3 regions of the Kurthia populi genome follow, and region 3 is predicted to be linked to each of the others. Evidence: riboswitches for the same ligand, from Rfam matches in the RefSeq annotation. Region 3 holds a riboswitch; each other region holds the start of a gene.
The links. Region 3 has a riboswitch for lysine ahead of ACFSY7_RS08880 (amino acid permease). Riboswitches for the same ligand answer to the same signal wherever they lie in the genome.
Positions count from the first base shown of each region.

Region 1: it holds a riboswitch for lysine, as region 3 does, so the genes downstream of both, ACFSY7_RS18085 (aspartate kinase) here and ACFSY7_RS08880 (amino acid permease) in region 3, are expected to answer to the same signal.
Region 2: it holds a riboswitch for lysine, as region 3 does, so the genes downstream of both, ACFSY7_RS04740 (transporter substrate-binding domain-containing protein) here and ACFSY7_RS08880 (amino acid permease) in region 3, are expected to answer to the same signal.

Region 1 covers NZ_JBHUOR010000139.1:69-4,338, reverse strand. The annotation lists gene ACFSY7_RS18100 (electron transfer flavoprotein subunit alpha/FixB family protein) at 1-66, shown strand, start outside; gene trxA (thioredoxin) at 289-603, shown strand; gene uvrC (excinuclease ABC subunit UvrC) at 712-2,484, shown strand; lysine riboswitch at 2,541-2,724, shown strand; gene ACFSY7_RS18085 (aspartate kinase) at 2,836-4,065, shown strand.
Region 2 covers NZ_JBHUOR010000024.1:14,655-18,924, reverse strand. The annotation lists gene ACFSY7_RS04750 (amino acid ABC transporter ATP-binding protein) at 1-506, opposite strand, end outside; gene ACFSY7_RS04745 (amino acid ABC transporter permease) at 519-1,304, opposite strand; gene ACFSY7_RS04740 (transporter substrate-binding domain-containing protein) at 1,327-2,166, opposite strand; lysine riboswitch at 2,280-2,467, opposite strand; gene ACFSY7_RS04735 (hypothetical protein) at 2,619-4,270, opposite strand, start outside.
Region 3 covers NZ_JBHUOR010000042.1:50,577-54,846, forward strand. The annotation lists gene ACFSY7_RS08870 (hypothetical protein) at 1-102, shown strand, start outside; gene ACFSY7_RS08875 (CynX/NimT family MFS transporter) at 900-2,105, opposite strand; lysine riboswitch at 2,286-2,464, shown strand; gene ACFSY7_RS08880 (amino acid permease) at 2,588-4,039, shown strand.

The DNA of each region.
Region 1 (4,270 bases), on a different contig from region 3:
GGCGACTTATTCGAAGTAGTACCTCTTCTAATCGAAGAAGTTAAAGCGCTTCAAGTGAACGCGTAATTTTAAAAACACTGGGGAATCACAGCAATGTGGTTCCCCGTTTTATATTAAAAAAGATATGAAAGAGACGACTTTATAGGAAATCCGCATTGGATAAAAGAGATACCGGAAGATTCATTCGCTAGATTATGCGGATATATCTTTATATCAAGCAAAAAAGTCGCAGGCACCCTTGAAATGTGCTAAACTTTCGGTAATGAGAACTAAGGAGGCTATATAATTATGGCAATTAAACATGCAACAGACGCGTCATTCCATGGCGATATTGAAAAAGGTTTAGTATTAGTAGATTTCTGGGCAACTTGGTGTGGACCATGTAAAATGATCGCGCCAGTTCTTGAAGAACTAGCACCTGAAATCGAAGGACAAGCAGAAATCGTAAAAGTAGATGTTGACCAAAACCAACAAACAGCTGCTGAATTCGGTATTATGTCAATTCCTACACTTGTATTATTCAAAGATGGCGAATTAGTAGATAAAGTTGTTGGTTACCAACCAAAAGAAGCTTTAGCTGAATTCGTATCAAAACACGCTTAATACGCAACAACATATAGAAAGAAGAGCGCTTGTGCTACGGCATAAGCGCTCTTTTTTTGTGAACGCCTGTTCGATTTTGTATAATGAGTATATGAGGGGGGAACGTCATTGAATGACTTATTAAAACAAAAGCTCGCTATCTTACCGGATAAGCCGGGTTGCTACTTAATGAAGGACCGACAAGGAACGATTATTTATGTAGGGAAAGCGAAAGTTTTAAAAAATCGTGTGCGCTCGTATTTTACCGGTTCACATAATGCGAAAACGGAGCGCTTAGTTAGTGAAATTGTCGATTTTGAATACATTATGACATCCTCGGATATGGAAGCCTTTTTACTAGAGCTTAATCTAATTAAATTACATGACCCAAAATATAATATTATGCTGAAGGATGATAAAACATATCCTTATTTGAAAATAACAAATGAACGCTACCCACGCCTAATGATTACGCGTAAGGTGAAAAAGGACCGCGCAAAATACTTTGGTCCTTATCCAAACGGCTATGCCGCTGCTGAAACGAAGAAGCTACTAGATCGTTTATATCCATTACGCAAATGTGATCCGATGCCAAATCGCGTTTGTCTCTATTATCATATCGGCCAGTGTCTTGCGCCTTGTGTCAAAGACATTCCTAAGGAAACCTATGATGACATGAAGCAGGAAATTTCACGCTTTTTAAAGGGTGGGCAGGATGATGTCAAAAAAGAATTAACGAAGAAAATGTATGAAGCCTCTGAGCAGCTTGATTTTGAGCGAGCAAAGGAATTTCGAGACCAAATTGCGCATATCGAAAAAGTTGTAGAACATCAAAAAATTATTATTAATGACTTCACAGATCGCGATATTTTTGGTTATGCGGTCGATAAGGGCTGGATTTGTGTACAGGTCTTTTTTGTACGTCAAGGCAAGCTAATCGAGCGTGAAGTATCGATGTTCCCGTCCTACGGAGAGCCGGAAGAAGAATTCTTAACATTTGTGGCGCGCTTTTATGAAAAAGGGCATTTGCTACCGAAGGAAATACTCGTCCCACAACAAATTGATGCGAAGATGCTAGAAGAGGCGCTGCATGCTACTGTACTACAGCCACAAAAGGGTAAGAAAAAAGAATTGCTAGAGCTTGCGACGCAAAATGCGCAAAACTCGATTGATGAGAAATTTAAGCTGATTGAGCGTCAAGAGGAGCGCACGATTGGAGCCTGTGAGGAACTAGGGGATGCATTACAAATCGTTACACCGCTGCGCATCGAAGCCTTTGATAACTCACATATTTTTGGTGCCGATACCGTCTCTGCAATGGTTGTATTCGTTGACGGTAAGCCGAGTAAAAAGGATTATCGTAAATTTAAAATTCAGCAGGCAGAGGCGCATGATGATTACGGAGCGATGCGTGAGGTCGTACGTCGTCGTTATACACGGATGTTACGTGATGACCAGCCTTGGCCTGATTTAATCGTCACAGATGGCGGTAAAGGGCAAATGGAGGTCGTGCGCGAGGTGCTAGAGGATGAGCTAGGGCTCGATATTCCGATTGTTGGTCTGGCAAAGGATGATAAGCACCGTACGAAGCAGCTGCTATACGGTATGCCACCGGAGCTTGTGCCACTCAAGCATAATAGTGAGGCCTTTTATTTATTACAGCGTATACAAGATGAAGTGCACCGCTTTGCGATTACGTTCCATCGTCAGTTGCACCAAAAAAATGCCATTACGTCGGTATTAGATGAGATACCAGGCGTTGGTCCAAAGCGAAAGCAGCAACTACTGCGTCATTTCGGCTCGATTAAGAAAATTAAAGAAGCAGATGAGGCACAATTAGTAGAAGCTGGACTACCTAAATCATTAAGTAATACCGTAATTGCGTATTTTTCAAAAAAATAATTGTCCTTTTCCAAATATTGTGATAATGTTAAAGCACCAAATGAAATCACTAGATTAGTGATGATAGAGGCGCGGAACTCTAATAGTAAACATTCTTAGGTTGGATAGAACCGGTGAGGAGTGTTGAAAGGGGAGGCCGCCGAAATGGTTAGGAAATCTATTCTTTCTAACTGTTGGTTCTACATTTAAGAAATGTGGAATTGTCAGAATCAGCAATGGTTCTGGAGGGCTATCACACATGAATGTTCGAACGATGAACGTACATGCGAAGGTCGGCCTAAAATTTAGGTCGGCCTTTTTTCGATTCATGTTGACTGCCTGACATAGACAATATGTGGGGAGCGAATAAATTTGAGTACTTTAGTTGTAAAATTTGGCGGTACTTCGGTAGCGACAACAGAACGAATTCAGCACGTAGCACAGCGAATTCAAAAGGAATATAAAAAAGGGCATAGCATTGTGGCTGTTGTATCTGCAATGGGGAAAACGACCGATCAACTTGTCGCAATGGCAAATGAGATAGCAACGACTCCTTCAAAACGTGAAATGGATGTTCTGCTAACAACAGGTGAGCAGGTGACAATTTCATTATTATCGATGGCGCTTCAATCTTTAGGCATTGAAGCACAGTCTTTTACAGGGTGGCAAGCGGGCATTGTGACGGAGCAAGTACCGAGCAATGCACGTATTGAAAACATTCAAGCAAAAATGATTCAGCAAGCATTAAATGAGCATAAAATTGCCGTTGTAGCGGGTTTCCAAGGCATTGATGCACAAGGGAATATTACGACGCTCGGTCGAGGTGGCTCAGATACGACAGCTGTGGCACTTGCGGCAGCTCTTGGCGCAGAACGCTGTGATATTTACACCGATGTGGACGGCGTGTATACAAGTGACCCACGCTATATTAAAGGCGCGCGTAAGCTACAGGAGATGTCTTATGATGAAATGCTTGAACTCGCACGTTTAGGCGCGGGTGTGCTTCATCCACGTAGCGTGGAGGTCGCTAAAAATCATCGTATGCCGATGACCGTTCGCTCGAGTTATGAAGAAGTTGAGGGAACGATTTTGAAGGAGGAAGTTATAGTGGAAAAAAATCTAGTAGTGCGCGGAGTTGCCTTTGAAGAGCAAATCGTGCGTATGACCGTTTATTATAATGAAAGCTATACTGGCTCACTTGCCAATATTTTTACAACATTAGCTAAAAATCATATCAATGTTGATATTATTGTACAGGCGCTTGTCGCACAAGGCAGTCCAACGGTGTCATTCTCTGTTAAAGAATCACAGTTACAAGAGACATTAGCCGTTTTAGCAGCACATAAAAGTACATTAGGCTATGACCATATCGAGCATGAGAGTCAATTAGCAAAAGTATCGATTGTTGGCTCAGGTATGGCCTCTAATCCAGGAGTTGCGGCGGCGATGTTTGACCGTCTATACCGCGAAGGCATCGGTGTGAAGATGGTTAGTACATCTGAAATCAAAGTGTCGGTCGTAGTAGCGCATGAAGATATGTTAAAAGCAGCCAATGCTCTACATGAGGAATTTGAATTAAGTAAAGTTTCAGTAGAAGTTTAAACGGAAAAGAAATAAAAAAAGAGTAGTCTTTTGTGTAGGCAAATGTCCAGTTATCTAAGTGGAAATTGAACAGAAATCTCTAAAAATTTTGAGTTTCTTCTATTTAAAAATGAAATGACATGAAAGGCATCGATAATAAACGATTATTTTCATAAATCAGTCATTTTATTATAAGACGAATTGTAATATTAAGTGCACCACTCAA
Region 2 (4,270 bases), on a different contig from region 3:
AGCGCAGATGTTGGTTCATCAAATAAAAGTGCATCTGGTGACATCGATAACGCACGCGCAATTGCTACACGTTGCTTTTGACCACCTGATAGTTGGTGAGGACGCGCCTTCACATAGCGATCCATACCAACAACCTTCAAATAGTTCAACGCAATTTCTTCGGCCTCCGCTTTTGAACGCTTCAGAATTTTCTTTTGCCCTACAGTACAGTTATTTAAAACATCCCAGTTATTAAATAAATTGAACTGCTGGAATACCATGCCCATATGCTTACGGTAATCATTCAAATTTTTCTTTTGTAAAATATTTTCACCATGATAAATAATTTCGCCACCTGAAGGTATTTCAAGTAGATTAATACAGCGAAGTAATGTTGATTTACCAGAGCCTGATGAACCAATAACCGTTACGACTTCTCCTTTTTCAACAGAAAAGTTAATGTCCTTTAAAACTTCATGCGAACCAAAGGATTTTGATAGATGCTGAATATCAATAACGTTTCCCATACTCTCTCTCCTTTACTCGCGTGATTTCGGACGCATAATGCCCGCTTCATCAAGCATTTGATAATTGGCCTTGCCTTCTAAACGACGCTCGAAGAAACGAAGCACCTGTGTCGCTGTCAGTGTCATAATTAAATAAATAATACACGCGATGAAGAATGATTCGAAGTAACGGAAGTTCGCACCCGCAATCGTTTTTGTTTGGAAGAACAGCTCATTTACGGTAATGACATTTAATACCGACGTATCTTTAATATTCATAATATATTGATTACCCGTTGCCGGTAAGATATTACGCAGCACCTGTGGTAACACAACAGATGTCATCGTCGTCCAATGATTCATCCCCATTGCGCGTGCCGCTTCAAATTGTCCCCTATCGACACTAATAATGCCGCCTCGTACAATCTCCGCCATATAGGCACCTGTATTTAATGACACAATGACGACTGCAGCAAATGTCGCATTCATATCACCATTAAAGCCGAAATCCGTACCAATTGTTGCTTTAAGCCATTGCATGATAAGCGGTGTGCCGTAGAAAATAACCATGGCCTGTACAATCATCGGTGTACCACGGAAGAATTCCACATAGACACGTAATAAGCCATTTACAATCGCTAAAAATGTTTTTTGACCGCCCTTTTGTGCTTTCGGAGTTGTATTAATGACGCCAATAATCAAACCGATTAATGCGCCAATAAGTGTCCCGAGTGTTGAAATAACTAGGGTCATCCAAGCGCCTCGTAAAAGCATCGGCCAGTTATTCGTAATAATGGTTATAAACCAATCTAAACTCATCAATATTCCTCCTCACAAGCAACTATTTTGCTGCTGGTTGATTTGCAATTGCTTCATCCATTAGCTTCGTACGATCGTCTTCAGAGATTTCTTTTAACGCCTCGTTTACTTTTGCTTTTAAATCACTGCCTTGCTGTAAGCCAACCGCAATTGCTGTATCCTCTTTACTTGTTTTAAAGCCATCTGTAAATTCAACCATTGCAAAATTATCGTTTGCGGCTGCTGCAGATACACCTTCTGGACGCTCTGAAACATAACCATCAATTTTACCTGACTCTAGTGCTACACGCATTGCCGGAAAGTTATCCATGGCAGATTGCTTTTTCACACCATCAATTTGATCAATTACTGAATAATGGAATGTATTTAATTGTGCAGTGATTTTAGCACCGCTGAAATCTGCTAACGACGTAGCATTTTCATATTTACTGCCTTTTTTCACAACCATTACAAGGTTAGACGTGTAATACACATCTGAGAAATCAATTGTTTTTAAACGCTCTTTTGTTGGCGACATACCTGCTACAATCGCATCAATCTTACCTGAAGTTAATGCGGGAACAAGTCCATCCCATTCTGTTTTCACAATAACTAATTCCTTACCTAATTTATCTGCTACCTTTTGTGCGATTGCAACATCGTACCCACCCGCATACTCAGAACCATCTTTAATTTTCACGGCGCCATTTGAATCGTCCTGTTGTGTCCAGTTAAATGGTGGATAACCTGCCTCCATCCCTACTGTAAATGTATCCTTTGAATCACCAGAAGATTCTGACTTATCAGAATCTGAAGCGCCACATCCTGCTAACGCAAGAACGAGTACAAGCATTAAACCTACTAACCATCCTGTTTTCTTCATCCTACTCTCTCCTTTTTTGTCATTAATTAGTTATTGGGACTAAACAAAAAAGGACCTGAGGTAAACTCAGGCCCCTAAATTATCTTTAGTCCCAGAATCCTCACAACATTCCAAATTGAGATAGCACAACTCACTTAAGGTGGAAACTCAAGCGAGACAGTCCTGCAATTGTTCACTGCAGACCCAGCACATGATGTTGAGAAATCGTCATGCACTTCGGCGATAATCCCTCATCAATCGTTTCATAACTCTTCTCTAGCTCATCGATTGTATCTTGACTTATCGCGCCTCTACCTCACGAAGCTGTGAGGCATTTATTCTAATTTATGAGACTAAATATACAGGAATGTTGTTTTTATGTCAATATAATTTGTCATAATATTTTTATTTTTCTAAACAATTTCGGTATTTACGACTAAATCATGCACATAAATGACTTCATTCCTTCGTATTTAATCAATCTTTATTTCTTTTTCAATAACATTTCCATAACGGATATAGATCGTATCTTTTTCATTGATTTGCCATTTATTGAGCGCATAGTCTGTAGCATTGTCTGCTGTTACTGTTAGAACCGGTCTATCCCCTGTTGAAAATTTGCCATTTTCATCATAGTCCAAATACAAATCACCTGCTTGAACGGTATTTTCATATTCCTCTGCATCTGCCCATTCACGCGCTTTTTGAGTCATTCGAACCGTCGCATTACTATTTTGAGATAGTGTAAAGCGTTCCACTTTTGGATCTTTCCCGGCTTCCTCTGACGTATAAAGTACATCCTTATAGCCGATTGTTGCCGGAGCTGTTAATGTGGGTACATCTTTTGTATCAATGCTTGTAATTGCCGGTCTCGTTGCCGGGCTATAAATTGTTCGCGTACGAGTTAATTTATCATTTTTATCGTAAATATAAACCGTTGTATAGCCATTTCGTAAAAATGTCACTGGTGCATATTTAATACGTCCAATCGTATACTCACCAGTTGTCTCACCATCAATCGATAGCATCGCTGGATTATAGCGTACTTTATAGCCACTAACATCTGCTTTTGGTACCTCACCCGCGTATTTTCCATTCACATCTTCATAGTGCCATGTTAAATCATTTAAATTATTAAAGTCGATTTCCCCCTTTGCTGGAAGCTTACTCGTCGTCAGCGCGGTCTGTGCAAGTGTTTTTCCGCTCGCATTTTTATAATAAATCGTTCCTTTTTGACCAGCAGTTGTTGGTGTTAATGACGTATACACCTCAGCACTTGTAAATGTTTTTATCGGTGCGTAGCGGAATGGAATTGTCTTTGGATACTGAATGGTCGATTTATTTGCAGCCTTGTAATAAGGGTCTCCGTATTGGTCTTTTTGTGTTGCACGAAGCCCCGGAACAGCGAGTGGATTAATATCCTTCTCTATATAGGCCTTATACGTTTTCGGTGCCGTAATCGTTGTTAGCTTCCGCTTACTATCCACCACATTCACTGTAAAGGATTGCGTATAATTCCCAGCCTTCACTGTAATTTTTGCTTTCCCTGCTTTTTTCGCTACTAAATGTGGTGCAATAATAGGCAGTGAATCTTCACTACTAGCGTCCTGTAGATCCTCGTCACGGAATGAAATAACAGACGTATCCGAGCTTGTATAGGTTAGATTTGCACCATTCACACGGAACCCTGGATTAGCAAACTGTGCAGTAGAGACATAGCCTAATTCACCGACAACTAATGTTTTAGTTGGTGTCATTTGATAGTTGTAGTAATCTTGTCGAACTTTTAGATAAATTTCATCTGTTGCTACTTCCTCCTTTGGATTGTAAGCAGTAAAACGAATTTTCGTATCTAGCTCGCGCTTCTTACCATTCTTCTCGACACTTACATGAAGTGGGTACACCCCTTTGTTCGTCGTAGCAAGTTCCCCTGTTGTCGAGGTGGCACCTTCCGTAAAGATTGCTTGCTGTGCTGTAAATTTTATATCATAGCCCGCTTCTTTCCACTCCTTGACACTCTTTTGAGTAGCACCAATCTGCAACGCCAACGTATTTTCCTCACCCGGCTCAAATGTATCATTCGCAAGTGCTAAACTCGCCTGCGTTAAATCATAGTTTAACGTAA
Region 3 (4,270 bases):
TGGGCAAACTGGGAGCAGCCGAACTCGATTTATCGTCTGAAGCCATCCTACTACATGGTACAGGATGCCTTTATGAAAAATGAACAAGCCTTTGTGAAATAACGAAATGAGGCTTTGACATACGTGTAAAAATCACCTCTCATAGGAGCATAAGAAAAACCGGAATCGCGCGGTGGCGCGGTTCCGGTTTTTCATTGCGAACGCTAAAAAAAGAACATGACGTGTTTTGCCCCAGTCTCATTTTTTTATGCACTGTCAGAAATCATTGATTGCTTCAAGGAGCGGGTTTTGGCTACGACATATTTCTAAATAAGTGCCAAACTACGTCTATTTTCGTACGTAAAAAGAGAGTTTTAATAAGCATCATGCAGAAAGCTGTCAACGAAAATTTTTATTTGCGATTTTTTCATAGATGTTTATTATTTTTAAGATATGAAAAAGGCCCGTTTTCGGTTGTTTTCGGCAAAAACAGGTGCTTTCAGGCTCTCCGAGGGTTGTTTTTGCACGAAAACTCGGATTTGATCAGTCTAGCATGTCATTTATTGAAACAAATCAAAAATGCGCCATGCAGCACGTTTTTTCTAAGTGAAAGAGAACCGTTAGAGGCCGAAAATAGACCCGAACTCGTGAAAAATGGGCTGAAAACGACCCTTCTTTGTCCGGTTTTGATAAGATGCTGTACAAAGTTATTGTACGTATCAACCGAAAAAAACATAATTATTTGATATGAAATGCTATTTGGACAAATGATTAGCGTTTCACTAGGTTCATAGACATAGCGCTGACACTTATTAAAAAATAAGTCGTATGCAAAAGACGCTTTCTAGCAGGATGTGGCTTTTTAAATAAATGATTCGAAATAAAAAATGGTGTGACATTTAAACGTCACACCGCATGTATTAATCATTTGTTACATACCGATCTTTCGCGCTCGCATAGGAGAAGAAGAATAAAATAATCGCAACGGCTAAGTAAACAAAGTTCGCGCTATGGAAGCCGCCAGCGTAATCATGTACGAAGCCGTATAATACCGGACCGGTTGCGGCTAATAAATAACCGATGGATTGCCCAAAGCCTGATAGCTCCGCTGCCTCGTAAGCGTTACGTGCACGAACAGAGAAGAACATCATACAAATACCAAACGATGCACCACCCGCAAGCCCTAGAAAAATCATCCACAACCATGTGAGGCTCGTCCATTCAAGTAAGAGACCACCAAAACCGATTAAATAAAACAGTGAAAACATCGCAACAAGTGGGCGCTGGTCGCGTGTACGGCCCGCTAAAATGGGAATAATAAAGGTCATCGGAATTTGTGAAAATTGTAGTACAGAGAACATTGCACCCGATGCACTCGCACTCATTCCTTGCTCGGTAAGCATTGCCGGAACCCATGCGACGGTCGTATAAAATAAAAATGACTGAAAGCCCATCGCGAAGGTCAAAGCCCATGTCAGGGGATATTGCCAAATTTTCTTTTTCGGTGGCTTACCTGAAAGATTGGCTGCATTTACATGATCCGTCTTTTTCGTTTGTGGTAGCCACACGATAATCGCAATAATGATAAAAACAAGCCAAATGGATAGCGTGCCTTGCCAGCCAAGTGCTGTGGTTGCGATTGGATAGCTTACACCTGCTGCTAGACTTGCTGTTACATTCATCGAAACGGTAAAAATGGCTGTCAGTAGCCCGATTTGAAGCGGGAAGCGAAGCTTAATGATGCTTGGCATCAATACATTACTAAATGCAATACCGATACCGATTAGCACTGTGCCGATGTAGAGCATCGTGCTACTGCCAAGCGAGCGTAAAATAACACCGATTGCTAAAATGAACATCGCAATAAATAAAGTGCGCTCGATGCCAATTCGGCGAGATACCTTTGGAACGATTGGTGAGACGACGGCAAATGCTAGAAGCGGAATCGTCGTAATGAAGCCTGCTATAACATTTGAAATATGTAGGTTATCACGTAAAATTTCGACAATTGGGCCGACTGATGTTATCGGGGAGCGCATCGTAAAGGAAATACAAACGATGCCTAGTACGAATAACCAGGTCGCCTTCGTCCATTTGCGTGAAGTTTCAAAATGTGATTGTTCCATATTCCTCCTCCTATTCCTGAATTGAACTAAGCGTAACAGGTTCGACAAGTAAAGTATAGAAACAAATTATTAGAGGATTACATAAGTTTTAATGTCAATTAAGTCTTGAAGTGAATTGTGTTTTATATTAGAATGAAACGAGTATTAAAAAGAATATTGCAATGCCTCATCCAGCAAAAAAGGTGAGGTAGAGGTCGCGAACGTTATTAGTATCATTTTCGAGATGAGAAAGCATTACTGACAAAATGAGAAAGGAACGTTTGCCGAAGTATTTCAAATGCTTTTATCATTTGAATGCTGGGGCTGTCGCTTAATAGGTGCAGAACTGTCACGTAACAACGTGTTGAGCTATCTTTAATCTAAGTTTGGTGGGACTACTGTATACATACAACCCATTTTAGAGAAAGTTCTAGAATGGGTTTTTTTATTCAGAAAAACCACTGTTAGACCTTGATACGCAATAGGAAAAGAGGAAATTTTTTATGAGCAACAATACAGAACAGCTCGAGTTGAGCCGTGGTCTTAAATCGCGCCATATCACGATGATTTCGCTTGGTGGTACGATTGGGACAGGTTTATTACTAGCAAGTGGGAACTCGATTGCACAGGCAGGTCCTGGTGGCGCACTTTTAGCTTATGCCTTAATTGGTGTGATGGTGTACTTCTTAATGACCGGTCTTGGTGAAATGTCGGCTTACATGCCAGTATCATCTACGAGCACATACGCAACACGTTTTATTGATCCATCACTTGGATTCGCATTAGGTTGGAACTATTGGTATAACTGGGCAGTAACAATCGCGGCAGAAGTAGCGGCCGTAGCACTTGTTATGAAATATTGGTTCCCAGATACACCTTCATATATTTGGAGTGCTGCATTCCTTATTATTATTTTCTTACTGAACTATTTATCAGTAAACACATTTGGTGAAAGTGAATATTGGTTTGCGTTTATTAAAGTCGCAACGATCATCATTTTCTTAATCGTATCATTCTTAATGATCTTTGGTATTATCGGTGGGAAAGCGCCGGTTGGCTTCACAAACTTCTTTGAAGGTGACGGTCCATTCCACGGTGGTTTCTTCGCAATACTAGGTATTTTCCTAGCAGCAGGGTTCTCATTCCAAGGGACAGAATTACTTGGTGCGACTGCTGGTGAAGCAAAAGATCCTGAAAAAACAATTCCAAAAGCCGTGAAATCTATTTTCTGGCGTATTTTATTATTCTATATTCTAGCGTTATTCGCGATTGGTTTATTATTACCTTACACAGACCCTCGCTTAGTGAATACTGATGACAATGTAGCGATTAGCCCATTCACATTAGTATTTGAAAATGCGGGTATTGCGTTTGCGGCAACATTAATGAATGCGGTTGTGTTAACAGCGATTTTATCAGCAGGTAACTCTGGCTTATACGCATCATCACGTACATTATGGCAGTTAGCAAAAGACGGCTTAGCGCCAAAAATCTTCTTAAAATTAAACCGTAAAGGCGTGCCAGTAGCTGCATTAGTATTAACGGTATTAGTAGCCTGCCTAGCGTTCCTAACATCATTCTTCGGCACAGGTGAAGTATATATGTGGTTATTATCTTCATCTGGTATGTGTGGCTTTATCGCTTGGATTGGGATGGCCGCAAGTCATTACCGCTTCCGTCGCGCATATATCGCACAAGGAAAAGATTTAAATGATTTACCATATCGTTCTGGCTGGTACCCATTTGGTCCGATTTTCGCCTTTATTTTATGTGCGATTATTTTAGTCGGCCAAGTTCAAGACTTTATGGGTGGCGACATCGACTGGGTAGGAATGACGGTTTCATACATTAGTGTACCGATTTTCTTACTATTATGGATTGGCTATAAAGTGAAACACAAAACAAAAGTATACAAACTACAAGATGTTGATTTAGAAACGGATCATCGTCAGTAGCTAAAAAAAAGAGTCGCATTGCGGCTCTTTTTTTGTTCGTAAAACGATATAAAACGAAAAACTTTTCATATCATAAAATTGACGTTATATACAAAAATGAGAAAAATGTTCGTGAAACAGCTAAAAAAACGTGCATGAGCAAAAGAATGTTAAGAAATTAGTTTATTTTCATAATATTCAAAATAAATAAAATTCTTAAACGTGTATTGATTTTAAGAAGTAGAGTGATAT